Regions from separate parts of the Salipiger sp. PrR007 genome, predicted to be linked through region 3. Evidence: riboswitches for the same ligand, from Rfam matches in the RefSeq annotation. Region 3 holds a riboswitch; each other region holds the start of a gene.
What was found. Region 3 has a riboswitch for cobalamin ahead of G0Q01_RS05655 (DUF1636 domain-containing protein). Riboswitches for the same ligand answer to the same signal wherever they lie in the genome.

Region 1 (5,732 bases), on a different contig from region 3:
GGGCTTTCCTTGGGCGCGCAGCCTTGGCGCCGCGCTGGTGGCGCTGGCGCTGGCCTTCGCCATCCTCGGCCCGGTGCTGGTGCCGGGCGATCCCTTCGCTCAATCCCTGCTCAAGGCATTGGCCGGCCCCGAGGCGGGCGCGCCATTGGGCTATGACCATCTGGGCCGATCGATCTATCACCGTCTGGCCGATGCGTTGCGGCTCTCGCCGCTGATCGCTCTGGCGGCGGTTGCCACCGCCGGAGCCTTGGGCCTGACGCTGGGCACGCTCGCCGCGGCGCGGAGCGGCTGGACCGACCGCGTGCTGACCACGCTCGCCGATGCGCTGCTGGCGCTGCCCGGCCTGTTGCTGGTGCTCATCGTGCTGGCGATCATGCCCTCGACCGCTACCGGCTTCTGGCTAGGCCTGTCGCTGGTGCTCTGGGTCGAGTTCTTCCGCCTCACCCGCGCCGCGGTGCGCGACACGCTGGCTTCCCCGGCGGTGCAGGCGACGCGGCTTCTGGGCTTTGGTCCGGTCTACGTCTTCCGCCGGCACCTCTGGCCGGAGATCGCCCCGATGATGCTGACGGCGGGGGCCTTCGGCATGGCGACGGCCATCATGGGCATCGCCGCGCTCGGCTTTGTCAGCGTCGGCATGCGCGCGCCCACGCCCGAGCTTGGCCTGATGATGGTCGAGCTCATGCCCTACTGGCAGGAGGCGCCGCATGCGCTGCTTGCGCCGGTGATTGCCACCTTCGGCCTGCTGCTGGGCCTCACCCTTCTGGCCGGGAGCCGCGAGACATGACCCTTCTGAGCGCAAAGGACATCTGCATCCACGACGGCGGCACGCAGCTTGTCGAGCCGCTGTCGATCACGCTGGAGCCGGGGGTGCCGCTGGTGATCCTCGGCGAGACCGGCTCGGGCAAGAGCCTGTTTGCGCAGGCAATCATGGGCACGCTGCCCGAGAGCCTCTCGGCGCGGGGCGAGGTCGAGATCGGTGGGCGACGGATCAGCGCCGCGCGGCCGCGCGAGTTCCGCGGCCTCTGGGGGCGGCAGATCGCGGTGCTGCCGCAGGAGCCGTGGCTGTCGCTGGACCCGCTGATGCCCGCCGCGCGGCAGGTCGCCGAGGCGCATCAACTGGTGCGCGGCCTGAGCGCCGCCGAAGCCCGCACCCGCGCCGGTGACGATCTGGCAGCGCTGGGGCTTCAGGGCGCCGGAGCAAAACTGCCGCATGAACTCTCCGGCGGCATGGCGCAGCGTGTGGCCATCGCCGCGGCGCGGGCCGGGGGTGCGCGGATCGTCATCGCCGATGAGCCGACCAAGGGGCTTGATGCCGCGCGCCGCGACGATGTGGCCGAGTTGCTGATGGCAGAGGTCGGCAGCGGCGGCGGGCTGATCGTCATCACCCACGATCTTGCGCTGGCGCGGCGGGTCGGTGGGCAGATCATCGTGCTGCGCAAGGGCCGCGTGGTCGAGACCGGCCCCACCGCCGATGTCCTTGCCGCGCCAAGATCCGACTACACCGCCCGGCTGATCGCGGCGGACCCCGAGACATGGCAAAAGCGCGCGCCCGCGCCCGCGGGCAGCAGCGTGGTTCGGGCCGAGGGGCTCGCCGCGACCCGCGGCGACCGGGAGCTTTTCCGTGATGTGTCGCTGGATATCGCCGCGGGGCAGATCTTCGGGATCACTGGGCCCTCGGGCTGTGGGAAATCGACGCTGGGGGATGTGCTGCTCGGGCTGCACCGCCCCTCCGCCGGGCGCGTCACCCGCACTGCATCTCGGGCGCGCGCCTACCAGAAGCTGTATCAGGATCCCGTCGCGGCCTTTCCGCGGCACCAGAGCCTTCAGCGCACGCTGAGCGATGTGGCGCGGCTGCATGGGCAGGACCCGCGGCAGATCGAGCACCACATGGAGCGCCTCGGCCTTGCCCCAGTGCTGCTGGGTCGCAAGCCGGGCGAGGTCTCGGGCGGGGAGTTGCAGCGACTGGCGATCCTGCGCCTGCTGCTGGTGCGCCCGGCCTTCATCTTTGCCGATGAGCCGACCTCGCGGCTTGATCCGATCACCCAGGCAGAGGTCATCAGCCTGCTTGTGGACACCGCCGAGCGCGACGGCTGCGCCATCATGCTGGTCAGCCACGATCCGGCGCTGGTGGCAAAGACCGCCGACCGAGGGCTTTCGCTTCACTGCCCGGCCGGGATGCAGGGCGACCCCGATACGCCGGGCCGATGCGAGCATGGCAACTTGACAAAGCACGGCGCCGCCCCGAGGTTCGCCGCGAACGGTTCCCATCCGGGATGAAAAGGGAACCCGGTGACGCGGCCTTGGGCCGCGGACTCCGGGACTGCCCCCGCAACTGTAAGCGTCCGTTCCGAGCCACCCGCCCCTCCGGGCGAAGCCACTGCGCCAAACGGCGCGGGAAGGCGGTTTCGGGACCATGGCCGCAAGTCAGGAGACCTGCCGTTCCGGCCCCGCGATCCCGCGGGGGCGTCACCTGCGCAACCGACCGGACGGGGTGTCCGGGAAAGGATATTGATGTTTCTTGCAACCTCGGGCCGCCTCCGCGGCCTTGCGCTGCTGTGCTGCGCCTTGCTGCCCATTCCTGAAACCACATTTGCTGAATCGACCGACTACCCGTTGCAGATCCCCAACTGCGACCGTGTGACGACCTATGCCAAGCCGCCCGAGCGCGTGGTCTCGATCGGCCAAGGCACGACGGAGATCCTGCTCTCGCTCGGCCTCGCCGAGCATATCGTCGGGACCGCCATCTGGCTCGCGCCGCTACCAGCGCCGCTGGTCGACGCGGGGCAAGCCGTGCCGCGCATCGCCGACAACTCGCCCGGTTTCGAGGCCGTGCTGAAAGCCCGCCCCGATTTCGTCGCGGCGCAGTGGATCAACGACATCGCCCCGGATCAGGCCCGGGTTGGCACCTTCGCCCAGTTCGACGATTTCGGCATCAGCACCTATGTCTCGCCTGCGGAATGCGCCAAGAGCGACTTCGTTGCGGGCAGCGGCGACGGCGCCCGCGCGCAGGCCTGGAGCGACGATCTGCTGAACCGGGAGATCACCGAACTGGCCCAGATCTTCGGCGTGCCGGCGCGGGGGGCTGACCTGGTTGCTGCCAATGCCGCCCGGATCGAGGCGGCAACGGCGGGTGCGGCAGCGCTGCAGGCAAGGGACGTCTCGGTGCTCTACTGGTTCTCGTCGCCCGAGATCGCCGGCGAAGCCTATGTGGCCGGGCGGTTCGGAGCCCCGGCATGGATTTCCGAAGTTGTGGGGGTGCGCAACGTGATCACCTCGGACGAGGAATGGCCGCTGGTTGGCTGGGAGACGATTTCAGAGCTCGATCCGGATGTAATCGTGCTGGGCACCATGGAGCGGCGCAACCTCCCCGGCGACGACGTGGGCGCGAAACGCGCGTTCCTGGAAAGCGATCCGGTTGCCAGCCAGCTGCGCGCGGTGCGTGCGGGACATCTGATCGAGATGCCCGCGCATTCGATGAACCCAACGCTTCGGGCCGTCGACGGGGTCGAGGTCCTTTCGACGGGCCTGAAAGACATCGGTCTTACGCGGTGAGCGTTTCGCGCCGGACCCGCTCCGGCCCTCTGACGGGGCTGGGGTCCTTCGTGCTTGCCGGTGGCGTCGCCCTCACCCTCGCGACCTGCTGCGCGGTTCTCTTCGGCGAGATCAGCGTGACCCCGCGCGAGGCCCTGTCCACGCTGGCCAACCGACTCTTCGGGCTCGACCTTCCGGTCGATCCGATCCGCGAGGGGATCGTCTGGCACTACCGGCTGAGCCGGGCGGTGGTCGCCATGTGCGCCGGAGCCTCTCTGGCGATCTGCGGCGTGGTGCTGCAGGCGCTGCTGCGCAACCCGCTCGCCGAGCCCTACCTGCTTGGGATTTCGGCCGGCGCCTCGACCGGCGCGGTGCTGGTCATCGTACTCGCGCTCGGTGCCGGGGCCGTCACGGTTTCGGCCGGGGCCATGGCGGGGGCGCTCCTCGCCTTTGGCTTTGTGGCGGTGCTGTCTTTCGGCGCGGGCCGCGGTGCCGAGAGGGTCATCCTTGCCGGCATCGCCGGCTCGCAGCTGTTCAATGCCGCCACATCCTTCATCGTCACCTCCTCGGCCAGCGCCGAGCAGACCCGTGGCATCATGTTCTGGCTGCTTGGCAGCCTTGGCGGTGTGCGCTGGCCGGATGCCGGCCTGGCCCTGCCCGTGTTGCTCGTGGGGCTGTCTGTCTGCCTCTACCGGGCGCGGGCGCTCGATGCCTTCGCCTTCGGCGAGGATGCGGCCGCCTCGCTCGGGGTCGATGTCGCGCGTGTGCGCGTCGAGCTTCTGGGACTTACCGCACTTCTCACCGCCTGCGTTGTCAGCATCGTCGGGGCCGTGGGCTTCGTCGGGCTGGTGATCCCGCATGCGACCCGCTTCTTCGTCGGTCCGGCGCACGGGCGGCTCATCCTAGGCTCGGCAATTGCGGGCGCGGCCTTCATGGTCTTGGCTGACGTGCTGTCGCGCCTCGTGTTGCCGGGACAGGTGCTGCCGATCGGGGTGATCACCGCACTCTTCGGCGCCCCGGCCTTTGCCGTCCTGCTGTGGCGTTCGCGGGGACGGGAATGAGCCTTCGGAGCGAAAATGTCTCTTGGTCCTCAGGTGGCGCGGCAATCGTCAAGAGCGTGACCCTGCGCGTGCCCGACCAAGGTGTCCTCGGCCTGGTGGGGCCTAACGGCTCGGGCAAATCGAGCCTGCTGCGCCTGCTGGCCGGGGTCCGCCGCGGCAGCGGCGGCGCGGTCCTCGTCGACCAGCGGCCAATCGAGACGATACGTCGTTCCGAGATCGCGCGGCGGCTTGCGCTGGTAGAGCAGCACGCGACGACCGATGTCGGGCTGACCGCGCGGGATGTGGTGGCGCTTGGCAGGTTGCCGCATCGCGGCGCGTTGGGCCCCTGGAGCGCGCGCGACGAAGAGATCGTGCTGGATGCGCTGGCACGCACCGGCATGACGCGCAGCGCGGAGCAGTCCTGGGCCACGCTGTCCGGCGGAGAGCGCCAGCGCATCCAGATCGCCAGGGCGCTGGCACAGCAGCCGCGCGAGCTGCTCATGGACGAGCCGACCAACCATCTCGACATCCGGCATCAGCTTGACCTGATGCGCCTGCTGCCCGAACTGGGCACGCGGGTCGTCGTCGCGCTGCACGATCTGAACCAGGCGATGGCATTCTGCGAGGAGGTCGCCGTGATGAGCGCGGGGCGCTTGGTCGCGCAGGGACGACCTGCAGAGGTGCTGACAGCAGGCCTGATCCGCGAGGTTTTCGGGGTCGAGGCGGTGATCGACTGCGGTCCGACTGGCCCGAGGGTTTCCTTCTTCTGAGCGGGGCCGCGCGGTGTTTTCGGACGCTTCGCGGTTGCAGTTTTCACTACAGGGCCCGGTTGCCGGCAGAACGACCCACCCTCACGGACCGAACGTGAGCGCCGCTCAAGCACTGCAGAGTTCGACTCGACCATAGGCAGGCCGACCAGCGGGAAGAACACCCCCGCCGCCACGGCCATCAGCATCAGCGTGCGGAGAATGCGCCAGTCGGTTGGCACCTGCGGCACGCCGAGCGCGCCGGAAGGTCCACTTCGGGCGTTGGCGCGCCCACCGCAATGCCGCCGCCATAGGAGCCGGGATCGCCCCGGCCCATGTCATCTACGAGCAGCAGCAGGATGTTCGGCGTCCCACCGGTCTTCTCCGCGAGCGCCGCGAGCTTCTCGGCTGCTTC
Region 2 (5,732 bases), on a different contig from region 3:
TCCACCTTTTCGCGGAGGGCGGCGAGGCGGGTCTCGAATTCGGCGATCAGCGCCTCGGCGCGCGCCTGCCGGCCCATCGCCTCGCCCAGCGTGCGCAGCCGCGCCGGCACGTCGGCGAGCGAGGTGGCGGGGGCAATCCGCTGCACCCGAGTTCCGAGCCGTTCGAGCATCTGCGCCGCCGCCTGCGCCGTATAGCTGCCGACGATCACGAGGTCCGGTTGCATCAGCCAGACTTCCTCGGCCTGCCCGTGGTTGACCGGGTAGGCCATCGCCGCATCGGCCATGGCCGAACTCATCGGGTCCCGGGCCAGCTTCGAGACCGAGAGCAACTGACCCGGGGCCGCGAGCAGCATCGCCAACTGGTCGGTGCAGAGGTTCATCGACACGACGCGCGCCGGAGCGTCCTGCGCGGTGGCCGGGGACAGGCCCATAGCCGCGAGCAGGGACAGTGGGATCAGCGCGCGCCGCAGCATCAGAAGCTCGCCCTTACGCCGAAATAGGCGGCGCGGTCCGAGGTGCCGTAGCCCTTCACCACCTGGTAGTCCTCGTCGAAGAGGTTCTCGACCCGCAGGTAGAGCTCGGCCTGATCGGTGAGGGCATAGCGCAGGTTCATGTTGGCGACGGTGTAATCGTCCAGCGGCTCGTCGGTATCCTCGAGGCCCGAGACATGCTGCACCGTCAGGCCGGCACGGAAGGCATCGGTCACATCGGCGTCGAGCGACAGCGACAGGTCGTGCAGCGGCACACGGGACAGACGGTCGCCGGTCTGCGCGTCCTTGCTGTCGGTCCAGGTGTAGGCGGCGGCAAGCGACAGCGCCTCGGACAGGTTCACCCCGCCGGTCAGTTCCACGCCCTGCGTCCAGCTGGTGCCGTCGATCTGCACGTAATTTGGGTAGTTGTAGTCAATGAGGTCGGTGATCTCGGTGCGGAAGAGGGTCGCGCCGAGGTAGCCCGCGCCGAAGCGCTGTTCGACGCCGAGCTCGTAGCTCACCGAGGTCTCGGGCTCGAGAACCGGGTTACCCGAGCCGGTTGAGTAGAGCTCGTAGGGAGAGGGCGCGCGGAAGCCCGTGCCGACGCTGGCACGCAGCGTGAGGTCGGGGTTCGGAAGGTAGGCCAGCGAGATTCGGCCCGTGGTCTTGCCGCCGAATTCGGAGTGGTCGTCGTGGCGCAGGGCGGTGACCAGTTCCAGCTTGTCGCTCAGGTGCCAGTCGGCCTGTGCCCAGATTCCGATGGTCGCGTAGTCGCCTTCGCTGTCACCCCATGCGCTGAGTACCTCGAACTCCTCGCGCATGTAATCGGCGCCGAAGGTGAGGGTAGCGGCGCCGAGTCCGGTCTGGCCCTCGTAGCCGAGACCGCGGCGCTGGCCGAGATAGTCAGTATCCGACCCCTCGTAGGTGTCGGTGCGGTCGGTCTCGAAGACCTGCGCCGAGAATTCGTGGCGGACGCCGCCGGTTTCCACGCGCGCGAAAGCCCGCGCGCCGTATTGCTCGCCCTCAACCTTCTCGTCGTGCGTGACGCCGTCCGTCGGGCCGAACTCGTCGTAATCGTGGCTGCTTTTTTCCCAGAAGGCCGCGCCGCCCAGGGTCACCGTGTCGGTCAGCGCGTAGTCGCCCGAGAAGCTAAGACGGGTGGCCTCGTGACCGTCGGCCTCGTCGTTGCCGTCGTCTTCGTCGGCGGCGGAATAGCCGTCGGTCTTGATGTAACTCAGCGACGAGGCGAAACTGCCGCGCGTGCCAAGGTAGCTGAGGTTGTAGCCCAGCTTGCGGGTGTCATAGCTGCCGTATTCGGCTTCGACGCTCTGGCTTAGCCCTTCCTCGGTGGCGCGGTTGGTGGTGATGTTCACCACGCCGCCGATCGCCTCGGAGCCGTAGAGCGCCGATTGCGAGCCCTTCAGCACCTCGATGCGACTGATGCCGCCGGTGGTCAGCGTGCCGAAGTCGTATTGGATCTGAGGCGCCGAGGTGTCGGTGACGTCGATACCATCGATGTAGACGCCAACATATCGGCTCGAGAGGCCGCGAATGCGCATGTAGGTGAGCCCGCCGATACCGCCGTTACGCGATACGCTGACGCCGGGCAGCCGCGCGAGGTGGTCGGCGAGCAGCGTCTCGCCGCTTTGCTCGAGGTCTTCCTTGGTGACCACCTCCACCGTCACCCCGCTGCGCGCAAGCTCGGTGCTTTCGCCGCGGTTGGCGCTGAGGGTCAGCGTGCCGAGGTCGGTGGCCTCCTGCGCGAAGGCGGTGCCCGTGAGGCCGAGCGTGGTGAGGGCGGTGGCTGTGAAGAGCGCTGCGCGCTGCGTTGGCTTCATGGTCCCTTTTCCGTTCTTTTCTTGTCGCCGGAAGGGAGTCCCCTGCCGCAGACGGTTAGCGTGATGCCACCTCTACGGAAGGTCCGTCGCCCGCGGCGCTCCCCGCGCCGGGACTGGGTGATCGGCTTCGGCAGGTCTCCTGACTCGCGGGTCATCGCTTGGCCGGGTCTTCCCGCCCCGAAAGGCAGTGACTTAGGTCCGGCGTCGCTCTCCGCCTACAGTTGCGGGGGCAGTCACGGAGTTGGGCAGGCCGCCCGCACCGCATTCCCTATTCACCGGGCAGCAAGCCGCCCGGAACCGAAGCAGGGACGGCATAGCGACTCGCCGCGCGTCGCGCAATGATCAGAAACGGTCGGACACCTTGAGGCGCGCGGGCTCAGCTCCGCAGCCCGTCCAGGACCGGCTGGCGCAGCACCACGGCGGCGGGCAGCAGGGACAGCAGCAGGGCGAGCGAGACGAAGCCGGCCAGCAGGTGCAGCTCGGTCCAGCCCGGCAGGGCCGAGATCGCGATGTCGGTGCGGGCGCTCAGCACGCGCGACAGCAGCCCCGCCGCGCCCCAGCCAACCGCCAGTCCGAGCAGCGCCCCCGCGAGCAGCAGCACCGCGCAGAAGGCCCAGACCGTGGCGAAGACGAAGCGCCGGGGCGCGCCGAGCGCGCGCAGCAGCGCGATCTGGCGGCGGAAGAGGCGGGTGAGGATGAAGAGCCCGGTGAGCACGCTCGCCGCCACCAGCCCCTGGGTGACCAGCGCCATCACCGACATCGCCTGGCGCACGTCGCCGATCACTCGGTAGAGCCGCGAAAGCACCGCGCCGGGGAAGAAGGCCATGGTTTCGCCGTCCCGGGTGAACTCGGAACGCAGCGCGTAATTGGCCCAGAGCTCCTGCGCTCGCACCACCACGGCGGGGGTGCCGGGAAAATACTCGGGATCGAAGGGCGGGCCGATCCGGGCCTCATTGTCCGGCGCGTGGCCGTTGGCGAGCCCGTGGATTTCCCAGACGTATTCGACCGGGATCAGGATCGCCCGATCCCAGGGCGTGCCGGTGGGCGCCATGCGGCCGACCACGGTGATGGCTGCGCCATGGTCGTGGTCGTGGGCCTCGTCGTGGTGAGTGTCTCCATCATGGTCCTCTGCCCCTACCGCCTCGTGGCTGCCGCCATGCGCCTCGGGATCGGCAGCGTCGCCGGTGCCATGCGCGGGGGTGAAGCCTGCGCCGATCTCCAGCGGCACCAGCGCGCCGATCACCGCCTCGGCGTGATCCTCCCAGAGCCGCCCCTCAATCCGGTCCTCGGAAAGATGGCGCAGGAAGTCCGCGGTCGTGCCGACCACCGGCGCGCTGCCGTAGCTGTCTCCGAACGCCAGCGGCGCGGCGATGGAGACCTGCGGGTGACCGGCGATCTCGGCGTAGGCGGTGCCCGAAACCAGCCCCATGTCCGAGGGCTGCAGGAAGACCGAGGCGAAGAGGGCAGTCAGCTCGCTGCCCGGCGCCGCGACGATGACGTCGAACTTGTCCGCCGCCTGCGCGGTGCCGCGGCGCAGCCCGCGCTCCTGCGCCAGCAGCCCGATGCCCATGCCGGTCGAGATTCCGATGAGCAGCACGAAGAGCCCCGTGCTCCAGCGAAAGCGCCCGAGAAAGCCGCGCAGCAGCGGCCAGGGGGCATAGCCGCGCAGGACGAGGAGCCCGGTGATGAGCGCGGGCAGAAGCAGGAGCGCCAGCAGCGCGACGTCCTGAGCCAGCGCCGGGAGGGAGTCCCATATCAGGCGCATGCGGCCCCCTCGTCGGCCAGCAGTTGCCCGCCAGAGATGGTCAGCACCCGGTCCATGCGCGCCAGCAGCGCCGCGTCGTGGCTGACTGCGATCAGCGTTGTGCCCTGGGTCCGGACGAGCTGCACGAGGTCGTCGATCAGCCGGTCCGCAGTGCCGCGGTCGAGGCTGGCAGTGGGCTCGTCGGCCAGCAGAACCGGGGCTTCGGCCGCCATGGCGCGGGCGATGGCGACGCGCTGGCGCTCGCCGCCGGAGAAGCTGGTGACGCCGCGGCCCATTTCGGTCAGCCCCAGCGCCGCGAGCCGGGCCTGCGCGCGGGTGCGCAGCGCCTCGCGTTCGGCACGGGGGCGAAAGAGCGCGGTCAGCGCGGCGTTGTCGAGCGCGCCAAGCTCTTCGAAGAGCATGAAATCCTGGAAGATCATGCCGATATTGGCAGCGCGGAAGCGGGCGCGGCCCTCGGGGGTGAGCGCCAGAAGCTCGGTCTCGCCCCAGCGCACAGACCCTTCGGCGCGGTCCAGCAGCCCGGCGAGGGCGTAGAGCAGCGTGGTCTTGCCCGCGCCCGAGACGCCTCGGATGCCGATCAGCGCAGCGGGCGCTGCGTCGAGGGCAGGCAGGTCGAGCAGCAGGCGGCCGCGCGGGCTGTGCAGCCGCAGGTCCTTGACAACAAGGGGCAGGGACATGGGCGGCTCAGCCGTAGGTCGCATCGACAAGCCGCATCAGGCTGACGAAGCCGGTGTCGGGATCGGTGTAGGCGCCGAGCTCCAGCACTCCGCTGGTGACGATCTTGACGTTGAAGGGCCTCAGCTCGACCACGCGTTTTGCGTAGACCGCGATGATGTCATTGGGCCATTCGGCCTCGGTCTCGCAGAAGGGGCAGACGGCCATGGGCATCTTGGTGAGCACGAAGAAGCGGCTCTCGGCCTTGAGTGGGGGCGCCATGAACCCCTCGACTTCCAGCCTCTGGCCGGCGCTCTGCTGGGCGAGTTCGGAAAGGCCGCGGCCCTTGGTCTGGTAGAGCTCGCGCAGCTTCAAAGGATCGGCCGCGGCGGGCGCTGTGAGACAGGGGGTGGCGAGCGTCGAGGCGAGGAACGTTCGGCGGGTGAACATGGCGAGAGGCTTTCGAGCGGGAACGGCGACGGGGGCGGACAGTCCGCCCCCGCCAAATCTGTCAGAAGAAGATCACTCGGCGGTGACGGCGTGGTGCATCACGTGGAAGATCACGTTCTGCTCGATGGTGCCGTCGAAGAGATGCGCCCAGGGGCCTTTGGCATAGACCGCGACATCCTCGCCCGAGTGGCTTTCCGAGGACTTGGGGATCAGCGCCTGCTGCACGTAGTCGATGTCGGTGGCCTCTTCCTGGGTCAGCTCGGGGCGCGAGCCGGAGTAGTCGTTCTCGCCCTCGCCCTTGGTCAGCACCGAGCCGGCGCCGTTGAGGTAGCCCACCACGGTGTAGGGCTTGCCGTCATCGGCCAGCACCAGCTCGTCCGAGTGCATCTCGCCGGTCTTTGCGACGTCGTAGCACAGGCCCTCGATCGGCGTGCCGCGGCCGCAGTAGCCGTTGAAGGCGATCGAGTGCTCGTGGTCGGCGGTGACGATGATCAGCGTGTCGGCGTCGTCGGTCAGCTCGTCGGCCATGGCCACGGCGTCGGCAAAGGCCATGCC
Region 3 (5,732 bases):
GCGCGCCCACACCGGCTCGGCGCGGGGGCTGATCTTTGCCCCCGGCACCCTGCCTGCACAGGGCGCCGCGGCATTGGCCGAGGCCGGGCTCACCGGCGTGCTGACCTTCGGGACGGGCGCGGCATGAGCTTTGCGCTGATGATGCTGGGGGGGATGGTGCTCGATCTGTTGCTGGGCTGGCCGGAGCGGCTCTACGTGCGGATCGGCCATCCGGTGACATGGCTGGGCAAGGCGATCTCGGCGCTGGAGCGGCGGCTCAACCGGGGTAGCCGGAGGCGCAGGCTCTGGCTCGGGGCGCTGACCACGCTGTCGACCGTCGCCCTTGCCGCGCTGCCCGCTGTTGCCGTGCAGGCGCTGCTGCCGGACAGCGTTGCGGGCAGCCTCCTCGGCGCGGTGCTCGCCTGGCCGTTGATCGCCCTGCGCGCGATGCACGCGCATGTTGCCGCCGTCGCCACGCCGCTGGCGCGGGGCGATCTCGGGGCCGCCCGCCACGCCGTCTCGATGATCGTGGGGCGCGACCCGGCACAGCTGGACCCCGCGGGGATCGCCCGCGCCGCGACAGAGAGCCTCGCCGAGAACAGCTCGGACGGCATCGTCGCGCCGCTCTTCTGGGGGGCGGTGGTGGGTCTGCCGGGGATCGCCGCCTACAAGGCCGTGAACACGCTCGATTCGATGATCGGCCATCGCAACGACCGCTACGAGGCCTTCGGCAAGGTCGCGGCCCGGCTCGACGACGTGGCCAACTGGCTCCCGGCGCGGCTCACCGGGGTGCTCTTCGCCCTCGCCAGCGGCCGCCGCCTGCCCGCGGCGCTGCGGGTGATGGGGCGCGATGCGCGCAAGCACCGCTCGCCCAACGCGGGATGGCCCGAGAGCGCCATGGCAGCGGCGCTGGATGTCCGTCTCTCGGGGCCGCGCGTCTATGGCGAACGGATCGCCGAGGAGCCCTGGCTCAACGCCGGCGCCCCCGATCCGACGCCGCAGGGTCTCAGCCGCGCGCTGCGCCTCTATCGCCGGGCCATGGCGCTCTGTGCCCTTGCGCTCGCCGCGCTGGTCCTGTTCGAGTGAGCGCCATGGACACCCTGCCCGACCCGCCCTTCGCCCCGCCCGCCGGCCCCTCCAGGGATCACGGCGGCAACCTCGATGCCGCCATGGCGCGCTTCGGCGGAGACCGCGCGAGCTGGCTGGATCTCTCGACCGGCATCAACCCCGACCCCTACCCGGTTCCGGAGATCCCGGCCGAGGCCTGGGCCGTGCTGCCGCGCCGCACCGAGATGGCGCGTCTGATCGCCGCGGCGCGCACCGCCTATGCCTGCCCGGCGCGCATCGTGCCGGTCAATGGCGCGCAAGGGGCGATCCAGCTGGTGCCATCACTGCGCGCGCCCGGACGGGCGGCGGTGCTGGGGCCGACCTACAACGAGCATGCGGCGGCGCTGCGCGCGGGCGGTTGGCAGGTGACCGAGACAACCCGCCTCGCGGCCCTTCACGGCGCCGATATCGCCGTGGTGGTAAACCCTAACAACCCCGACGGGCGGCACAGCGATCCCGAGACGCTTTGTGCGCTGGCAGCGCGGGTCGGGCTGCTGGTGGTGGACGAGAGTTTTGCCGATCCCGAGCCCGGGCGCTCCATCGCGCCGCGCCTCGACGGAGGCCTGCCGAACGTCATCGTGCTGCGCTCCTTCGGCAAGTTCTACGGGCTGGCCGGTCTGCGGCTGGGGTTCGCGCTGGCGCAAGGCGCGCTCGGCGACCGGCTGGCCGAGCTTGCCGGGCCCTGGCCGGTCTCGGGCCCGGCGATCGAGATCGCCTCGGCGGCGCTTGCCGACCGCCAGTGGCAGGCGGAGACCACCGCGCGCCTCACCAGCGACGCCGCGCGGCTCGACGCCCTGGCGCAGGGGACCGGCTGGGCCTTGGTCGGCAGCACGCCGCTTTTCCGCACCTACGCCGCCCCGGACGCGCTGGCGGCGCAGGACCGCCTTGCCCAGAGCCATGTCTGGACCCGCATCTTCCCCTATTCCGAGCGCTGGATCCGCCTCGGCCTGCCGCCCTCGGACCGCTGGGCACAGCTCGAGGCGGCCTTCGCCACGCTTTGAGCGCTCAGAATTCGACGCCCTGCTGCGCCTTGATCCCGTCGCGGAACGGGTGCTTGACCAGCGTCATCTCGGTCACCAGGTCCGCCGCCTCGATCAGCTCGGGCTTGGCGTTGCGCCCGGTCAGGCAGACGTGGGTCATCTCCGGTTTCCGTTCGAGCAGGAAGCCGACCACCTCGTCGATATCGAGATACCCGTAGCGCAGCGCGATGTTGATCTCGTCGAGCAGCACGAAGCGCACCTCGGGATCGAGGATCTGTTCCTGCGCGATCTGCCAGCCGCGCTGCGCCGCCGCGATGTCGCGCGCGCGGTCCTGCGTCTCCCAGGTGAAGCCCTCTCCCGAGACGAAGAAGCGGCACTCATCGGCAAATTTCTCGCGGATCATCTTCGCCTCGCCGGTGACCCAGTTGCCCTTGATGAACTGCACCACGGCGCAGGGCATGCCATGGGCGATGCAGCGCAGGATCATCCCGAAGCCCGACGACGACTTGCCCTTGCCGGGGCCGGTATGAACGAGAATGAGGCCCTTTTCAGCGGTTTTCCCGGCCATCATCCGGTCCCGCGCAGCCTTGATTTTCTTCATCTTTTCCGCGTGGCGGGTGTTGGTCTCATCGTTCATGCTGCTCTCTCCGGTCTTGACAGGGGTCGGATTTCCGGGCGATCTGACCCCACGCTGGTGCCCGTGTAAACGGGTGAAAAGGGAATGTGCAGCCGCGAGTGATCGCGGTCAGGCACAGCCGCCCCCGCGACCGTGAACGGAAAAGGGCGCTCGGAAAGCCACTGGCCATCGGGCTGGGAAGGCAGAGCGCCTGCTGGGCCAAACGCCCTGAATTCCGTGAGCCGGGAGACCTGCCAGCCATGACTTTTGAGACCGGACGGGGTGTGCCGGTGTCGGGGTGTTCCCATGCCCGGGATCCATTCCGCCGTTACCCCTGTGCGCCCAATGGATGAGGCGACACGAATGATGGACTGCGCGCACACGCGTCAGGAGAGTGACACCGAACTGCTGGTCTGCGTGACCTGCCGCCGGGCGGGGGTGACCCCAGAGGACGCGCGGCGCCCCGGTCAGGCGCTCTTTGACCAGATCACCGCGCTCGATCGGCCCGAAGGGGTGCGGATCACCGCCACCGACTGCCTGCAGAACTGCGATTTCGGCTGCACCGTCGCGCTGCGCGGCGGGGCGGAGAAGTGGACCTACGTCTTCGCCAACGTCGACGAGTCCGCGCATCCCGAGATGCTGCTCGCCGGCGCCGCGCAATACCACGCGGCGCCCGACGGGGTGATCCCCTGGCGCCAGCGCCCCGAGCATTTCAAGCGCAACTGCGTCGCCCGCATCCCCCCGCTTACCCCCGCGCCCAAGCAACAGGACCGCTGAACATGGCCGATCTTACGAAACTCCCCGTCACCGTGATCACCGGCTTTCTCGGCTCGGGCAAGACCACCCTCGTCAGCCACCTGATGCGCAACCCGGGCGGGCGGCGGCTCGCGGTGGTGGTTAACGAATTCGGCGACGTCGGCGTCGATGGCGAGATCCTGCGCGGCTGCGCGATCCCGGACTGCCCCGCCGAGAACGTGGTCGAGCTGGCCAACGGCTGCATCTGCTGCACCGTGGCCGACGATTTCATCCCCACCATCGAGGCGCTGCTGGCGCTCGAGCCGCGCCCCGACCACATCCTCATCGAGACCTCGGGCCTCGCGCTGCCGAAGCCGCTGCTGCAGGCCTTCGACTGGCCGCAGATCCGCGCCCGCATCACCGTCGACGGCGTCATCGCGCTCGCCGACGCCGAGGCGGTCGCAGCGGGCCGCTTCGCCCCCAACGTGGCGGCGGTGGACGCACAGCGCGCCGCCGACGAGAGCCTCGATCACGAGACGCCGCTGTCGGAGGTCTTCGAGGACCAGATCGCCTGCGCCGACATCGTGCTGCTGACCAAGCCCGATCTTGCCGGCGCCGAGGCCGTGGCCCGTGCCCGCGAGGTCATCGCCGCCGAGGCGCCGCGCCCGATGCCGGTGGTCGAAGTGGCAGAAGGCGTGGTCGACCCGCGGATCATCCTCGGGCTCGGTGCCGCCGCCGAGGACGATCTCGACGCCCGGCCCAGCCACCATGACACCCCGCACGACCACGACCACGAGGAGTTCGAGTCGATCACCGTCGACCTTCCCGAGCTCGCCGATCCCGCGCAGCTGGTCCACGCCATCGAGGGGCTCGCCCGCAGCCACAACATCCTGCGGGTGAAGGGCTATGCGGCGGTCTCGGGCAAGCCGATGCGCCTGCTTGTGCAGGCCGTGGGCGCGCGGGTGCGGCACCAGTTCGACCGTATGTGGCAGCCGGGCGAGGCCCGCGCCGGGCGGCTGGTGGTGATCGCCGAGCATGATGACATCCGCGAAGACGAGATCCGCGCCGCCCTGAGCCGCGCAGTGCTCGATCCGGCCCTCTAGGCCGCGCCGCAGATGCACGTCGTCTTCCGCGAAAGCCACGGGCTCGAGGACCTCGAGACCCCGACGGACCTGATGCAGGATCCGGCGGATCTCGTGGTGCTGTCCTTCTCCGACAGCGACCTCGGGGCCTTCGCGGAAGCCTGGCACCAGAGCGGCGGAAGCCTGCCCTCGCTGCGCCTCGCCAACCTCGCGCAGCTGCGCCATCCGCTGTCGGTCGACACCTACGTGGAGCGCACGCTTGCGGGCGCCAAGGGCATCCTCGTGCGGCTGATCGGCGGGCGGCCCTATTGGGACTACGGACTCTTGCAGCTGCAGGCGCTGGCGCAGCGGCAGGGGATCGCCCTTGCCGTGCTGCCCGCCGACGGCCGCCCCGACCCGCGGCTCGACGAGGTCTCGACTCTGCCGCTCTCGACCCTGCGCCAGCTTGCCGGGCTCTGCGACACCGGCGGCCCCGCCGCGGCGCAGGCGGCGCTGGCACAACTGGCGCTGGCCTCGGGCCTCGGCGCGCCCCCGGTGCGCGGCGCGCGCGCCCTGCCCGAGGTGGGCCTGTGGACACCCGAGACCGGGCCCGAGTCACTTGATGAGCCGAGGAGCGCCGCCCCTCGCGCTCCCCGGCGCATTTGGAACGAGAAGACGGGGCGACGGATTCTCGTCGTCTTCTACCGCGCCTACCTGGTGGCGGCGGACATGGCCCCCATCGCCGCACTCTTCGCGGCCTTCCGGGCCGAGGGCTGCGAGGTGGTCGGACTCTTCGCCCCCTCGCTGAAAGCGCCCGGCGCGGCGGAGGCGCTGCAAGAGGCCGTGGCCAGGCTCTGCCCCGACGCCATCGTCAGCGCCACCGCCTTCAGCGGGCGCGGCGCGGCGGGCTCGCCGCTCGACGCCGCGGGCGTGCCGGTCTTCCAGGTGGCCCTCGCAACCTCCACCGAAGAGGCCTGGGGCGCGGCGGACCGGGGGCTCTCGCCCGCCGATCTGGCCATGCACGTGGTGCTGCCCGAGGTCGACGGGCGGCTTCTGGCCGGGGTTGTCTCGTTCAAGGCGCACGGGGAGCGAGACCCGGAGCTGCAGTTCGCCCGCACCCTGCACCGCCCTCACGGTCCGGGGATCGCCGCCGCCGTTGCCCGGGTCATGGGCTGGCTGCGCCTGGCGGCACGGCCTGTGGCCGAGCGCCGGGTGGCGCTGATCCTCTCGACCTACCCCGGCAAGGACTGGAAC

Region 1: another riboswitch for cobalamin. It lies ahead of G0Q01_RS04100 (ABC transporter substrate-binding protein); the one in region 3 lies ahead of G0Q01_RS05655 (DUF1636 domain-containing protein).
Region 2: another riboswitch for cobalamin. It lies ahead of G0Q01_RS00085 (TonB-dependent siderophore receptor); the one in region 3 lies ahead of G0Q01_RS05655 (DUF1636 domain-containing protein).

The regions. Positions count from the first base shown of each region.
Region 1 is NZ_JAAGOZ010000012.1:30,179-35,910, forward strand. It holds gene G0Q01_RS04090 (ABC transporter permease) at 1-784, shown strand, start outside; gene G0Q01_RS04095 (ABC transporter ATP-binding protein) at 781-2,277, shown strand; cobalamin riboswitch at 2,257-2,441, shown strand; gene G0Q01_RS04100 (ABC transporter substrate-binding protein) at 2,512-3,552, shown strand; gene G0Q01_RS04105 (iron ABC transporter permease) at 3,582-4,592, shown strand; gene G0Q01_RS04110 (ABC transporter ATP-binding protein) at 4,589-5,341, shown strand; gene G0Q01_RS04115 (hypothetical protein) at 5,526-5,732, opposite strand, start outside.
Region 2 is NZ_JAAGOZ010000007.1:19,573-25,304, reverse strand. It holds gene G0Q01_RS00090 (ABC transporter substrate-binding protein) at 1-473, opposite strand, end outside; gene G0Q01_RS00085 (TonB-dependent siderophore receptor) at 473-2,308, opposite strand; cobalamin riboswitch at 2,420-2,625, opposite strand; gene G0Q01_RS00080 (FtsX-like permease family protein) at 2,685-4,073, opposite strand; gene G0Q01_RS00075 (ABC transporter ATP-binding protein) at 4,064-4,750, opposite strand; gene G0Q01_RS00070 (hypothetical protein) at 4,758-5,177, opposite strand; gene G0Q01_RS00065 (alkaline phosphatase) at 5,250-5,732, opposite strand, start outside.
Region 3 is NZ_JAAGOZ010000014.1:92,856-98,587, forward strand. It holds gene G0Q01_RS05635 (propanediol utilization protein) at 1-127, shown strand, start outside; gene cbiB (adenosylcobinamide-phosphate synthase CbiB) at 124-1,065, shown strand; gene cobD (threonine-phosphate decarboxylase CobD) at 1,071-2,087, shown strand; gene cobO (cob(I)yrinic acid a,c-diamide adenosyltransferase) at 2,092-2,703, opposite strand; cobalamin riboswitch at 2,742-2,956, shown strand; gene G0Q01_RS05655 (DUF1636 domain-containing protein) at 3,046-3,459, shown strand; gene cobW (cobalamin biosynthesis protein CobW) at 3,462-4,520, shown strand; gene cobN (cobaltochelatase subunit CobN) at 4,533-5,732, shown strand, end outside.